Regions from separate parts of the Paenibacillus sp. FSL R5-0378 genome, predicted to be linked through region 1. Evidence: a T-box and tRNA genes for the amino acid it is inferred to sense, from the RefSeq annotation. Region 1 holds a T-box; the other holds one or more tRNA genes.

The links. The T-box of region 1 lies ahead of pheS (phenylalanine--tRNA ligase subunit alpha). A T-box ahead of a tRNA ligase gene usually reads a tRNA of that ligase, here a tRNA-Phe.
Region 2: it encodes a tRNA-Phe, which carries the amino acid that the T-box ahead of pheS (phenylalanine--tRNA ligase subunit alpha) is inferred to sense. The anticodon was not compared.

The regions. Positions count from the first base shown of each region.
Region 1 covers NZ_JBBPAY010000001.1:2,112,581-2,115,958, reverse strand. Annotated here, with positions in the region: gene pheT (phenylalanine--tRNA ligase subunit beta) at 1-521, opposite strand, end outside; gene pheS (phenylalanine--tRNA ligase subunit alpha) at 563-1,597, opposite strand; T-box leader at 1,748-2,037, opposite strand; gene abc-f (ribosomal protection-like ABC-F family protein) at 2,227-3,378, opposite strand, start outside.
Region 2 covers NZ_JBBPAY010000001.1:1,649,730-1,653,107, forward strand. Annotated here, with positions in the region: rRNA gene MKY74_RS07420 (23S ribosomal RNA) at 1-694, shown strand, start outside; tRNA gene MKY74_RS07425 (tRNA-Asn) at 763-838, shown strand; tRNA gene MKY74_RS07430 (tRNA-Ser) at 843-934, shown strand; tRNA gene MKY74_RS07435 (tRNA-Glu) at 944-1,018, shown strand; tRNA gene MKY74_RS07440 (tRNA-Val) at 1,112-1,187, shown strand; tRNA gene MKY74_RS07445 (tRNA-Met) at 1,223-1,296, shown strand; tRNA gene MKY74_RS07450 (tRNA-Asp) at 1,334-1,410, shown strand; tRNA gene MKY74_RS07455 (tRNA-Phe) at 1,468-1,543, shown strand; tRNA gene MKY74_RS07460 (tRNA-Thr) at 1,567-1,642, shown strand; tRNA gene MKY74_RS07465 (tRNA-Tyr) at 1,646-1,731, shown strand; tRNA gene MKY74_RS07470 (tRNA-Trp) at 1,742-1,815, shown strand; tRNA gene MKY74_RS07475 (tRNA-His) at 1,847-1,922, shown strand; tRNA gene MKY74_RS07480 (tRNA-Gln) at 1,945-2,019, shown strand; tRNA gene MKY74_RS07485 (tRNA-Gly) at 2,026-2,100, shown strand; tRNA gene MKY74_RS07490 (tRNA-Cys) at 2,110-2,183, shown strand; tRNA gene MKY74_RS07495 (tRNA-Arg) at 2,196-2,272, shown strand; tRNA gene MKY74_RS07500 (tRNA-Leu) at 2,291-2,370, shown strand; gene MKY74_RS07505 (LiaF transmembrane domain-containing protein) at 3,004-3,309, shown strand.

The DNA of each region.
Region 1 (3,378 bases):
GAACGGTTCGGCGTCAGGTCAAAGTCGAGTACTTTGTCGTCCAGGCCGAGCACGGAGGTGATCGGCGTTCCGATCTGCGCGTTCTCCTCAAGGACGAGTATGCCTTCCTGCTGCTCCTTCGGCAGCAGCTTGTCGTTCATGCCCAGCTCTTTGGCGGAGCAGATCATGCCTTGAGAAGCGACGCCGCGCAGCTTGGCTTTTTTGATCTCCAGACCGCCGGGCAGCAGAGCGCCGACCAGGGCAACGGGTACTTTTTGTCCGGCATCCACGTTTTTCGCGCCGCAGACGATCTGCAGGTCTTCGCCCTGTCCCGCGTCAACGATGCAGACGTTCAGTTTATCCGCATCGGGATGCTTCTCCTTGCTTTTTACATAACCCACGACGACTTTCGAAATACCGTGATTGCGGTGCTCAACCTCGTCGATCTCGATGCCCGCGCGCGTAATCTGCTCGGCCAGCTCTTCGGCCGTTACATTTTCCAGTGATACATAATCGGATAACCATTCAGTTGATACTTTCACTTGCGTTCCCTTCCTTCTTCCCGTATTCGCTAACCTTACGCTTACATGCGGGCAAACTGCTTCAAGAATGCCACATCGCCGCCATAGAAATGACGGATATCGTCGATTCCGTACTTCAGCATCGCAATCCGGTCCGGCCCCATGCCAAACGCGAAGCCGCTGTGCACTTCCGGATCGTAGCCGCCCTTGCGCAGCACTTCCGGATGCACCATGCCGCAGCCCAGAATTTCCAGCCATCCCGTATGCTTGCACACCCGGCATCCGCTGCCGCCGCATCTGGCACAGGTTACGTCGACCTCTGCGCTCGGCTCTGTGAACGGAAAGAAACTTGGACGAAGGCGGATCTGCGTGTTCGGTCCGAACATTTCGCGGACGAATTGCAGCAGCGTGCCTTTCAAATCGCTCATACGGATGTTTTCGCCGATCACCAGGCCTTCAATTTGGTAGAACTGGTACGAGTGCGTCGCATCGTCGTCGTCTCTGCGGTATACTTTGCCCGGGCAGATGATCTTCACCGGCACCTTGCCCTGCATGCTCTCCATCGTCCGGATCTGCACCGGTGACGTCTGCGTTCTCATCAGGAGCTCCTCGGTAATGTAGAACGTATCCTGCATGTCACGAGCCGGGTGGTTCTTCGGCAGGTTCAGCGCTTCAAAGTTATAATAGTCGGTCTCCACTTCCGGTCCTTCCGCAATGTGGTAGCCCATGCCGATGAAAATCTCCTCGATTTCCTGGATGACTTTGTTGAGCGGATGGGTGCCGCCTTGGGTCATTTTGCGGCCGGGAAGCGTAACGTCCACCTTCTCCGCCTGCAGGCGCTGCTCCGTTTCGGCCTTTTGGAAAGCCTGCTGCTTGGACTCGATCAGTCCTTCGATCGCTCCGCGCACATCATTGGCCACCTGGCCGATCAGCGGACGTTCCTCCGCGCTAAGCGCGCCCATGCCCCGCAAAATCTCGGTCAGCGCCCCCTTTTTCCCCAGATACTTCACGCGCAAATCGTTCAGCGTCTGTACGTCAGCGACGTCATTCAGCTGCGCGATCGCTTCCTGCCGCAATGCTTCCAGCTTTTCTTTCATGAACTTCCTGCCTCCTTCTTGAAATCGCCAATACATTTTTGACCAACAACGCCCCACAAAGCAGGGCTTTTGCCCCGGGTGACTGCTCAGATACTTGGCGGGGATCCTCATAAAAAATTCCCAAGAAATACAAAAAGGCCTTTTCTCCCCAAAAGGGACGAAAAGACCGTGGTACCACCCTTGTTAGACAAGCGAAAAGCCGTTTGATACGCACACGCGCACCTCTGGCCAGCTTGATCTCACTCTCATTCGATGTAACGGATCGAAAACCGTTATCCCCTACGCGGAATCCTGTCAGCAAACATGCTGGCGCGTGGATTCGTTCAGGGAACTGCTCCGGAGGGAATTTCAGCAGCCTGTTTCTGTAGAGACGCTCTCAATCTCCGGCGTCCCCTCCCTGTAAAGAGGCACTGCTTACTTATCTCCATCAACGCATTTGTCTTGACACATAAATTGGATTGCAATGGCTGATCCATACAGGTCATTCATTCACCGGAACCAGTCCGTTGACTATAGTCAATAATTATAGGCAAAAAAAGCTGTATTGACAAGTCCGAATCGCCTAAATCTATAGGCGTTCCCCTTCTCAGCATGCCCATTTTTTGCGGAACCAGACTTCATTCCTCAAATTAGAGCTGTTCCAGCTCGCTCCGGAGCCTACGGATATTCGTAATCCGTGCCGCAGCCTCCTCGTCGCTCCCACCGTCTTCGTTCAGCAGCCGGGTCAGCTCCCATTCCAGCGCCAGCCGGGCGTTTTCCCGGTCGGTATCCTCCTTCAGTGCTCCGTTATGTCTGGCCAGCTGCTCTTCCTCTTCTTGAACCGTGCCCTCAAACAGATGCGGTTCTTCCGTATGAGAGACGGTCAGCAGCCGGTCCGCGAGCTTGCGGATCAGCATCCGGTCATGGGACACGACGACCAGAGCACCCGGATATGCGGATAACGCCTCCTCGATCACTTCCCGCGTCGAGATGTCCAAATAGTTCGTCGGCTCATCCAGCACGAGCAGATTGGCCCCGGAGAAATACAGCTGCACGAAAGCCGCGCGGCATTTCTCCCCCATGCTCAAATCCCCGATTCGCTTGAACACGTCCTCCCGCTTGAACAAGAAGCAGCCCAGAAGCGTCCGCGCATGCGTCTCGGTCATCGAAGGCAGGCGGAGCAGGCTGTCCAGCAGCGTCTCCTCTTCGTTCAGCACCTCCAGCTCCTGCGAGAAGTAACCGATCTTCAGGGCCGGATGCTGCCATACCGTTCCTTCGCTTGGCACAAGCTCGCCCATAATCAGCTTGAGTAGGGTTGACTTGCCCGCTCCGTTCGGCCCCCGCACGGCCAGCCGGTCGCCGCGGGAGAGGATGAGGCTGAACTTGTCGAACAGCTTCTTCGTCCCGTAGCCGAAGGACAGCTGCTCAAGCCGCACCAGCACACGTGCGGAGAAACCACCCTCGCCCAGCTGCAGGTTGACCTTCGGTCCGCTTTTCGGCTTTTCCACGCTTTCGCTCTCGAGCCGCTCCAGCTCTTTTTGCTTGGCGTGATACCTGGAAATGTTTTTCTTGGCTTTCGCTTTGTAGTAAGGCAGCGCCGCCTTCGTTTCCGTATTTTTATCCGCCGATTTCTCGGCCTGGTGGAACCATTCCTGGTATTTGCGGATCGATTCCTCCAACGCTTCCCGGGCCTGCTTCTGCTTCTTATAGAGCGCCTCCTGCTCCCGAAGTTCGCGGTCCTTTTCCCGCCGGTAATCGGAGTAGCCGCCCTTATATTTTTTCAGCCCGCTCTCGGTCAATTC
Region 2 (3,378 bases), 460 kb from region 1:
AACCTGGTACCGTGATCCGGTATGGGGACAGTGTCAGGTGGGCAGTTTGACTGGGGCGGTCGCCTCCTAAAGAGTAACGGAGGCGCCCCAAGGTTCCCTCAGAATGGTTGGAAATCATTCGAAGAGTGCAAAGGCAGAAGGGAGCTTGACTGCGAGACCTACAAGTCGAGCAGGGACGAAAGTCGGGCTTAGTGATCCGGTGGTACCGCATGGAAGGGCCATCGCTCAACGGATAAAAGCTACCCTGGGGATAACAGGCTTATCTCCCCCAAGAGTCCACATCGACGGGGAGGTTTGGCACCTCGATGTCGGCTCATCGCATCCTGGGGCTGAAGTAGGTCCCAAGGGTTGGGCTGTTCGCCCATTAAAGCGGTACGCGAGCTGGGTTCAGAACGTCGTGAGACAGTTCGGTCCCTATCTGTCGTGGGCGTAGGAAATTTGAGAGGAGCTGTCCTTAGTACGAGAGGACCGGGATGGACGTACCGCTGGTGCACCAGTTGTTCCGCCAGGAGCATGGCTGGGTAGCTACGTACGGACGGGATAAGCGCTGAAAGCATCTAAGCGTGAAGCCCCCCTCAAGATGAGATTTCCCAGTATGTAAGACCCCTTGTAGACGACGAGGTAGATAGGTTGGAGGTGGAAGTGCAGCAATGCATGGAGCTGACCAATACTAATCGGTCGAGGGCTTATCCAAAAAATATAAAATGTAGATTCGTTTCGTATCTAGTTTTCAGGTGATCAAACACTTGAATTAAATATTGTTCCCTGATAGCTCAGTTGGTAGAGCACTCGACTGTTAATCGAGTTGTCACAGGTTCGAGTCCTGTTCGGGGAGCCATTATGGAGAGGTGTCCGAGTTGGCCGAAGGAGCACGATTGGAAATCGTGTAGGCGCCAAAAGCGTCTCGAGGGTTCGAATCCCTCTCTCTCCGCCATTATAGTTTGGCCCGTTGGTCAAGGGGTTAAGACACCTCCCTTTCACGGAGGTAACATGGGTTCGAATCCCATACGGGTCACCACTTTAATTATTAGCTTCAGGGATGAGAATCCAAAAGAAAAAATGCTTGCCTTTTTAGTGGTTTATCTGCTAAGATATTAAAAGTGTTTCTTATGGAGGCTTAGCTCAGCTGGGAGAGCATCTGCCTTACAAGCAGAGGGTCGGGGGTTCGATCCCCTCAGCCTCCACCATGTATACTTTAAAGAAAATAAATATTTTTTAATGACGCGGGGTGGAGCAGTCCGGTAGCTCGTCGGGCTCATAACCCGAAGGTCGCAGGTTCAAATCCTGCCCCCGCAATTTATCTCCTTATTTATGGAGATACATAATTGGCCGTGGAACCGTGGTGTAGAGGCCTAACATGCCTGCCTGTCACGCAGGAGATCGCGGGTTCGAATCCCGTCGGTTCCGCCATTTATTTTCTTGAGAGTTTAGTTTGTTGCAATAATACTCTTGATAGAAACAAAATTAGGCTCGGTAGCTCAGTCGGTAGAGCAGAGGACTGAAAATCCTCGTGTCGGCGGTTCGATTCCGTCCCGAGCCACCATGAATTTAATAATAAGCATAAAAGCCGGTGTAGCTCAATTGGTAGAGCAACTGACTTGTAATCAGTAGGTTGGGGGTTCAAGTCCTCTCGCCGGCACCATATGGAGGCTTAGCGAAGTGGCCAAACGCAGCAGACTGTAAATCTGTTCTCGTACGAGTTCGGTGGTTCGAATCCATCAGCCTCCACCAGTTTTATTATAGGGGCATAGTTTAAAGGTAGAACAGCGGTCTCCAAAACCGTTAGTGTGGGTTCAATTCCTGCTGCCCCTGCCATTCGAAATACAGCTTCATATCTTTTATTATGGCGGTCGTGGCGAAGGGGTTAACGCACCGGATTGTGGCTCCGGCATTCGTGGGTTCAAGTCCCATCGATCGCCCCATAACTTATAATGACAATCTTGTTGGGGATTAGCCAAGCGGTAAGGCAACGGACTTTGACTCCGTCATGCATAGGTTCGAATCCTATATCCCCAGCCAGTTTAAGCGGACGTGGCTCAGCGGTAGAGCATCGCCTTGCCAAGGCGAGGGTCGCGGGTTCGATTCCCGTCGTCCGCTCCATTTGATTTCGGCGCCATAGCCAAGTGGTAAGGCACAGCTCTGCAAAAGCTTTATCCCCAGTTCGAATCTGGGTGGCGCCTCCATTAACTTCATATGCGCCCTTAGCTCAGCTGGATAGAGCGTTTGACTACGAATCAAAAGGTCAGGAGTTCGAATCTCTTAGGGCGCGCCATTTTTTTTAACTGAATATGCCGGTGTGGCGGAATTGGCAGACGCGCGCGACTCAAAATCGTGAGGGAAACCGTGGGGGTTCGAGTCCCTTCACCGGCATCATAGAGAAAAGCCTTGGAAAATATCCAAGGCTTTTTCTTGTATAGACTAACATTGTACACCGAGCCATCGTTCGTCGTTCGTTAATCCCTCATCCTGCTGTACACTTGCACTTCTCCTTCCAATCAGCCACCTGATGACATCCCGCTGAAAGACGGCCATTATAATTCGTATTGCGTTTATTTGTATGACTGTATGGTATTTAAAGATCCTCTGATCAATCCGTTCGTTCTACCATTACTCCCTTTGAACGTTTTCCCCATCCTTGTTTAAAGCTGATAAACCATTCCAGCCAGCTTTAACCGGGTTAAACAGGCTCTATGTTTCTTTAGCTAAGTGCTAAATCCCTTGCTCAGAGCCTCCAACGACTCCCTATCCCAAGCATTGTATAAGTAAACTGCTCATTGAAGTTCCAGAGCGTGTTGATCATGCCCTATAAACGGGCAATTGGAGCTGCCAGTGGAGGATGTGGCTGCCGCGTTACATGCAGAAAAAGCTTGCTTCGTCTAAGGTCCGAGCCTTCCCCCGACTTAGGTCTAGGATTAAAAACCGTCTTGGGTCCGTTTTGGAAAACCCGGATTGAACCTAAAATAGAGTCATAAGGTTGATACAAACGAAAGGCGGTGACAATGCATGAGAACAAATAAAACTTCTGGTTGGGCGATCGTATTGATCGCAATCGGGGCACTGATGCTCCTGGGAGTATTCGCTCCATTATTCGGCAGGCTGATCGGATTGATCTTCCCGATCCTGATGATCGTGCTCGGCTATTATGGAATTCGCAGAGGTAAGGTGGTCATCGGTACGATTATCCTCGCATTCGGTGTCATGGGACTTCTGGCGAAGCTGTCCTGGATCATCGGACCGCTGCTGGGAATTGCCCTGGTAGTGTTCGGGATTATGCTGCTGAAAGGTAAGAAGTCGTCGAAGTGGATGTAACGGTAACAAAGAATTACCTTCAATAAATACAATCAAACGAATAGGCGATCACAGCTTATAAGGAGGGAG